3 regions of the Azospirillum sp. Marseille-Q6669 genome follow, and region 2 is predicted to be linked to each of the others. Evidence: predicted binding sites of a transcription regulator. Region 2 holds the regulator's gene; each other region holds the start of a gene.
The links. Region 2 encodes PhoB, which activates phosphate uptake and scavenging genes when phosphate is short. Its sites were predicted from a motif close to TNTCATAAAACTGTCA; they were not measured.
Positions count from the first base shown of each region.

Region 1: the regulator PhoB is predicted to act here: its motif matches at 1,382-1,397, upstream of ACWPXE_RS21070 (diacylglycerol/lipid kinase family protein).
Region 3: the regulator PhoB is predicted to act here: its motif matches at 1,041-1,056, upstream of ACWPXE_RS19000 (HesB/IscA family protein).

Region 1 is NZ_CBCOOP010000003.1:791,455-793,716, forward strand. It holds gene ACWPXE_RS21060 (glycosyltransferase family 4 protein) at 1-379, opposite strand, end outside; gene ACWPXE_RS21065 (UDP-2,3-diacylglucosamine diphosphatase) at 376-1,227, opposite strand; gene ACWPXE_RS21070 (diacylglycerol/lipid kinase family protein) at 1,423-2,262, shown strand, end outside.
Region 2 is NZ_CBCOOP010000005.1:183,454-185,715, forward strand. It holds gene ACWPXE_RS26150 (HesA/MoeB/ThiF family protein) at 1-150, shown strand, start outside; gene ACWPXE_RS26155 (DsrE family protein) at 177-614, shown strand; gene ACWPXE_RS26160 (hypothetical protein) at 620-877, shown strand; gene phoB (phosphate regulon transcriptional regulator PhoB) at 1,075-1,779, opposite strand; gene phoU (phosphate signaling complex protein PhoU) at 1,811-2,262, opposite strand, start outside.
Region 3 is NZ_CBCOOP010000003.1:349,510-351,771, reverse strand. It holds gene ACWPXE_RS19010 (hypothetical protein) at 1-402, shown strand, start outside; gene ACWPXE_RS19005 (hypothetical protein) at 424-924, opposite strand; gene ACWPXE_RS19000 (HesB/IscA family protein) at 1,205-1,585, shown strand; gene nifU (Fe-S cluster assembly protein NifU) at 1,634-2,262, shown strand, end outside.

The DNA of each region.
Region 1 (2,262 bases), on a different contig from region 2:
GCACCACCGCGTAGCTGAGCGCCAGCGGCACCGGCGCCCGGTCGCGCACATACTCGGGAAAGCGGGTGTGGTAAGCGGTGGTGAAGGGCCGGCCGCGGTGCAGGCAATAGCGCCGGGCGGCGAAGCCCAGCGGCCCTTCGGTGGCGATGTGGATGCAATCGGGGCGCAGCGCGTCGATCATCGCGTTCAGCCGCCGCCCCGCGCCCAGCGCCAGCCGGATTTCCGGGTAGGTGGGCATGGGCACGGTGCGGAAGCGGTCGGGGCCGATCACCTCGACCCGGTGGCCCATGGCCTCCAACTCCGAGCGGACGGTGCCGATGGTGCGCACCACGCCGTTGACCTGGGGGAGCCAGGCGTCGGAGACGATCAGGATGTTCACGCCGCAACCGACTCCTTGGAGGCCTTCTCCTTCACAGTCTCCGGCTTCTCCTTGGCCGGGATGCGGGCGGGCAGCGTCGTTGCGACGCGCCGGCGGATGTCCGCCGCCCAATCGATGATCTCCAGCCGGCCGCAGGGATGCTCGACCAAGGCGGTGCAGGACTCGACCCAGTCGCCGTCGTTGCAATAGAGGATTCCTTCCATGTCGCGGATTTCCGCGGTGTGGATGTGGCCGCAGACGACCCCGTCCACCCTGCGGCGCCGGGCCTCGTCGCCGAGAGCGGTCTCGTAATTGCCGATGAACTCGACCGCCGTCTTCGTCTTGTGTTTCAGGAAGGCGGACAGGGACCAGTAGGGGAAGCCCAGCTTGCGGCGGACCCAGTTGAACAGCGTGTTGACCTGGAGCAGGAACACGTAGGCGTTGTCGCCGATGAAGGCCAGCCAGCGGGCGTACTTCACCACCACGTCGAAGCGGTCGCCATGGGTGACCAGAAGCTGCCTCCCGTCGGCGGTGACGTGGATCATCTCCTCGACCACCTGGACGCCGCCGAACTGCAGGCCGACGTAATCGCGGGCGGCCTCGTCGTGGTTGCCGGGAATGTAATAGACCTGCACACCCTTGCGCGCCCGGCGCAGGATCTTCTGCACCACGTCGTTGTGCGCCTGCGGCCAGTACCATGTCTTGCGCAGCCGCCAGCCGTCCACGATGTCGCCGACGAGATAGAGGTGGTCGGACTCGTTGTGCTTCAGGAAATCGAGAAGATACTCCGCCTTGCATCCCCGCGTGCCCAGATGGACGTCGGAGATCCAGATGCTGCGGTATCGCTTGACGTCGCGTGATGCGTTCATGCCCCGCTCCATCGCCGTTCCGGCAAGGTTTCGGTAAAACGTCTTCCCTATATCCGTGGGCCATTGTCTTGACAATGTTTTCAAGTGTTCGCATTTGTAGGAGCCTATAATTTCGATAAGACTTCTTGTTAGCGTAACAAAGGCGAAAAATGACTTCATCAAAACTGACACAGGATGGTCATATTGGAGGCTGGTGTGGCTGACGGGGGCGAATCGGTGCCTGAGGCGTCCGGGCCGGCCGCGGCGACCCGGCGTCGTCTTCTGGTCATCCACAACCCGGTGGCCGGCGCCCGCCGGGCGCGCCGTCTGGGTGCGGTGCTGGAACTGCTGGAGCAGCGCTACGGGGCCCCGGTGACGCTTCGGGCCACCGGCGGGCGCGGCGACGCGGAGGCGATGGCCCGCGCGGTGGCCCCTGGCGCCTTCGACGCGGTGGTCGCCGCGGGTGGCGACGGCACCATCAACGAAGTGGTCAACGGGCTGGGCGCGCGCGGACGCGGGGAAACGACAATACCCTTAGGCATCGTGCCGCTGGGCACCGCCAACGTGCTCGCCCATGAACTGGACCTGCCCCTGGATGCGGAGGGCGTGGCGCGGGTGCTGGCGGAAGGGCGCACGCTGCCCGTGCATCTGGGTGTGGCGAATGGACGCGCCTTCGCCATGATGGCCGGTGCCGGCCTGGACGCCCGCGTGGTCGAGCGGGTGGACATGCGGCTGAAGCGGCTGATCGGCAAGGGTGCCTACGCGATGGAAACGCTGGCCCGGATCGCCGCGGGCGGCGGCGGCCCCTACCGCGTGGCGGTGGACGATGCGGAGCCGGTGGAGGTCGCCTCCGTCATCGTCGCCAAGGGGCATTTCTACGGAGGGCGCTTCGTCTGCGCGCCCGACGCCCGGCTGACCGACCCGCGGCTGCACGTCTGCCTGTTCCCGCGGGCGGGGCGGGGGAACACCCTGCGCTATCTGTGGGGCGTCACCGCCGGTCGTCTGCCGCGCTTCCCCGACTACCGCATCCTGCCGGCCCGGCGGGTGGTCATCGAT
Region 2 (2,262 bases):
GAGATCATGGGCATCGGCGAGGGCCTGTCGGGCAGCCTGATGATGCTGGACACGCTGCACGCCTCCTTCCAGCGCATCACCGTGCGCCGCGACCCGGACTGCCCCTTGTGCGGCCCCCACCCGACCATCCACGACCTGTCCGCCCACTGAGCGGCGATTGGGAGAACCCTTTAGTCATGGAAGGTCCTGAGTCCCTGTCCATCGTCCTGTTCGCGGGCGGCTTCGACCGGGTTCACTACGCCCTGGTGATGGCCAGCGCGGCGGCGGCGACCAACCGCAAGGTCACGCTGTTCTTCACCGGCCGCGCCCTGAACACGCTGCTGGCCGAGGGTGCGGACGGCGCGCCGGGCTGGCACCGGCTGGACCCCGCCGACGACGGCAGCCGCCCGGCGGAGCGCGACGCCGCCTTCACCGCCAACGGACTGGCCGGCTTCGAGGAGTTGCTGGAGGCCTGCGTGATGCTGAAGGTCACGGTCATGGCCTGCGAAATGGGGCTGCGCGCGCTCGGCCTGCCTGCCGGTGTGCAGTTGCGCCTCGACGTGCCGGTGATGACCGGCGGCGTCGTCACCTTCCTGAACGACGCGCCGAAGACCGGCGCGATCCTGTTCGTGTGAGCGCGATGACCGACGACCACAGCCTGGTGATCGAACAGGCGAACCGCTTCGAGGCGATCGCCGCGGAGGGCTTCGAGGGCCGCCCCTACCGGGACGCGCTGGTCCATCTGGCGCAGCATGTGACGGCGCATCCCGATCTCGCACCGCGGGTGGCGCACGCCCTGCGCATGATGATCGGCTTCATCGAGGACAGCGACCCGGCAAAGCGCTTCGGCCCGAAGGTAGCGATTTTGCGGGAGGCGGTGGGGCTGCTGGAGGGGTGAGGGCAGCTCTTCGGATTCTCGGCGAACAACAAAATTCACACGGATTGCAGGGATTTAAGCACGGATGACACGGATTTTTCTTGGACTTGCTTCGTGCAAGCTGATCGATCCGACACGAGCTGCGCACGAGTATAAAAATCCGTGAAATCCGTGTCCAAATCCGTGAAAACCCTATTGCCCCCCAAAACTCCTGCCGCTCACACGGACTTGCTGTCCAGCGCGTAGCCCGCCGAGCGGACGGTGCGGATCAGGTCCATCTCCGTCTCCTCGTTCATCGCCTTGCGCAGGCGGCGGATGTGAACGTCGACGGTGCGCGGCTCGACATAGACGTCGTGGCCCCACACCACGTCGAGAAGCTGCTCGCGCGAGAAGACGCGGCCGGGATGCTGCATGAAATGGCGCAGCAGGCGGAACTCGGTCGGCCCCAGATGCACGTCGCGACCGTTCCGGCGCACTCGGTGGGCGGCCAGATCCATGGTCACGTCGGCGAACTGCAGCGTCTCGTCCGTCATGCCGGGGGCCGAGCGGCGCAGAACGGCGCGCATGCGGGCGACCAGTTCGGTCGGGGAGAAGGGCTTTGTGATGTAGTCGTCGGCGCCGGAGTTCAGGCCGCGCACGCGGTCCGCCTCCTCGCCACGGGCGGTCAGCATGATGATCGGGATATCGCGCATCTTGCTGTTGCGGCGCATCTGGCGGCAAACCTCCAGCCCCGACATCAGCGGCAGCATCCAGTCGAGCAGGACGATGTTCGGCGTCTGCTCCCCGGCCAGCAGAAGAGCTTCCTCGCCGTCGGTGGCGGCGTTCACGCGGAAGCCTTCCTTCTCCAGATTGTACTTCAGCAGCGTCACGATGTCGGCTTCGTCCTCGACGATGAGAACGAGCGGCTTCAGCGCCGAATTCATGCTTGTCCCGCTCCCACTGCGCGTCTCGCCGTCACGCGGCATGTCCCGCTCCATCGTTATCCGGGCCGCCGTCCCGCGGCAATCCCCGTTCCACCGCCTCCGTGGCCGCATCCATGACCGAACCACCCGGCTCGACCACGGCGAAGCTGCTGCCGTCGTTCTTCGGGCGCGCCGCGCGCAGCGTCGTCCCGACCACCAGATAATGGATGGTCTCGGCGATGTTGGTGGCGTGGTCGCCGATCCGCTCCAGGTTCTTCGCCATGAACAGCAGGTGCGTGCAGGGCGTGATGTTGCGCGGGTCCTCCATCATGTAGGTCAGGACCTCGCGGAACAGGCTGGTGTAGAGGTCGTCCAGCTCCTCGTCGCGCTCCCAGGCGGCGATGGCGCGCTGGACGTCGCGCTCGATGTAGGCGTCCAGCACGTCCTTCATGATCGACTCGACCAGCCGCCCCATGCGCGGGATGGCCGCCGCCGGGCGCACCA
Region 3 (2,262 bases), on a different contig from region 2:
GCCGCTTACAAGCTGAAGTCGCTGGGCGTCAGTCTCGACGGCATAGACGGTGCGTTGCGCGGCATCGGGGAGAAGGACGCCGCCGCCATCCTGTCGGAGCGCGCCGGCCTGCCCTCCTCCCGAACCGTGGAGAAAGATTCTGAATTCTCGCTCGAGGACGCGGCCATCAAGCCCCTTATCGCCGGTCCATCCGGCGGCGAGTCGCTCCCTGATCGACGCGCTTGGCTGCGCGCCCTCGACCCGATCCTGTCATCCGCAAAGCCCGGTGCCGTGTACAGGTTCGACGTTCCCAAAGATCACGGCATAAACCGCAGCAATCCAGCCCAAATCACCGAGGCGGCGGGATCGGCGCAATCCGCCGTCAGCGTCGATTACGTGCGGGGCCTAATTCCCCATTATTGATTGCCCTATTCCCCCTGACGCTTAGGCCGCCCCGTCCAGCCCTTTCACCAGCGCGGCGATGACGCCATAGCCCACCTGATCCTGCGGGTCGATCTCCGCCAGCTTGGCGAGGATCGCCCTCGTCTCCTCCACCCGCCCGCTGCGCAGGCTGATGAAGGCCAGCGCCTTCAGGGTGAAGAGGGTGAAGCGCGGCGGCCCTTCCTTCGTCCAATCCGCGCTGTCCGCGCGCAGACTCCGCCAATCGCCGGGATAGCCGCCCTCGCGCGCCGCCGCGTCCAGCCCGATCGTCGCCACTCGCTCCGCGTCCGCGAAGCGCTTGCGGTTGAAGTAGAATTTGTAGAGCGCGTAGAAGACCGGCAGGACGCGCGGCCCCATCCGGTGCGCCTCCCACAGCAGGGCCTCGCAGGCCACGGCGTCGGGGCGGGCCTTCACCGCCTCCTGCAGCTTCTCGTCGATGTGCTCCGGCACCTCGCCGAAGGCCATGCGCCCGTTGGACATCCGCAGTTCGACCGGCCGCTCCATCACCCGTTCCCTTCCGTTGTTTTCCGACACTGTGCGCCTGACCGACAATTCTGTATGAGCCGCAAGCGGACTTCGCAAAAGCCCATAAACAAATTGTGCGTCCTTTCGTCGCAGGATGTCATAAACCCGACAGGGGTCCGACCTGACAATTGTCGGGAAGGCATCAGCCCGCCGGCCTGACAATCATTCAAAATCAATATCTTAGTAGTTGGCACGCCGCTTGCTGTTCTATGACCAGGATCGGTCGGCATGCCCGACGGAGCATTTGGAGGCGGCAGACATGGTGACCCTGACGGATGCGGCGGTGAACACCCTGGAGCGCGTGCTGGCGAAGTCCGGCGGTGCTGCGGCCGGGCTGCGCATCGCGGTGGCGGACGGCGGCTGCGCCGGCATGAAGTACCAGATGGGGCTGGAGGCCACGGCAGGCGACGAAGACGCCGTGCTGACCTTCGGCCCGGTGACGATCTTCGTCGATCCGACCAGCCAGCCCTTCCTGACCGGCGTGGTGGTCGATTTCGTCGAAGGGGTCGAGGGCGCGGGCTTCAAGTTCGACAACCCGAACGCGACGGGCAGCTGTGGCTGCGGCAAGTCCTTCTCGGCGGGACCGGGGGGCAGCTGCTCCTCCGCGCCAGCGGCCGGCGGCTGCGGCACCGCCCACTAACCCCGAACACACTCCCCCCACCCGGTAACGCGGGAAAGGCAAGGCGTCATGTGGAACTACACCGACAAGGTCAAGGAACACTTCTTCAACCCGAAGAACGCCGGCGCGCTGGATGAGGCGAACGCCGTGGGCGAGGTCGGGTCGATCACCTGCGGCGACGCCCTGAAGCTGATGATGAAGGTCAACCCCGACAGCCAGGTCATCGAGGACGCGAAGTTCCAGACCTTCGGCTGCGGCTCGGCCATCGCGTCCTCGTCGGCGCTGACGGAGATGATCATCGGCAAGACGGTGGACGAGGCGCTGGCCGTCACCAACCGTGATATCGCCGAGTATCTGGGCGGCCTGCCGCCGGAGAAGATGCACTGTTCGGTCATGGGCGCCGAGGCGCTCCGCGCCGCCATCGCCAACTTCAAGGGCGAGGAATGGGTCGACGACCATGAGGAAGGCGAGCTGGTCTGCAAGTGCTTCGGCATCGACGCGGCGATGATCGAGCGCGCGGTGACCGTCAACAGCCTGACCACGCTGGAGGAGGTCACCCACTACACCAAGGCCGGCGGCTCCTGCCAGACCTGCCACGAGAAGATCGAGGAGGTTCTGGAGGCCGTGCTCGCCAAGACCGGCGCGCTGGCCCCGCCCAAGGCCCACGCCCCCGGCACGGTCGGCCTGGACGCCATCAA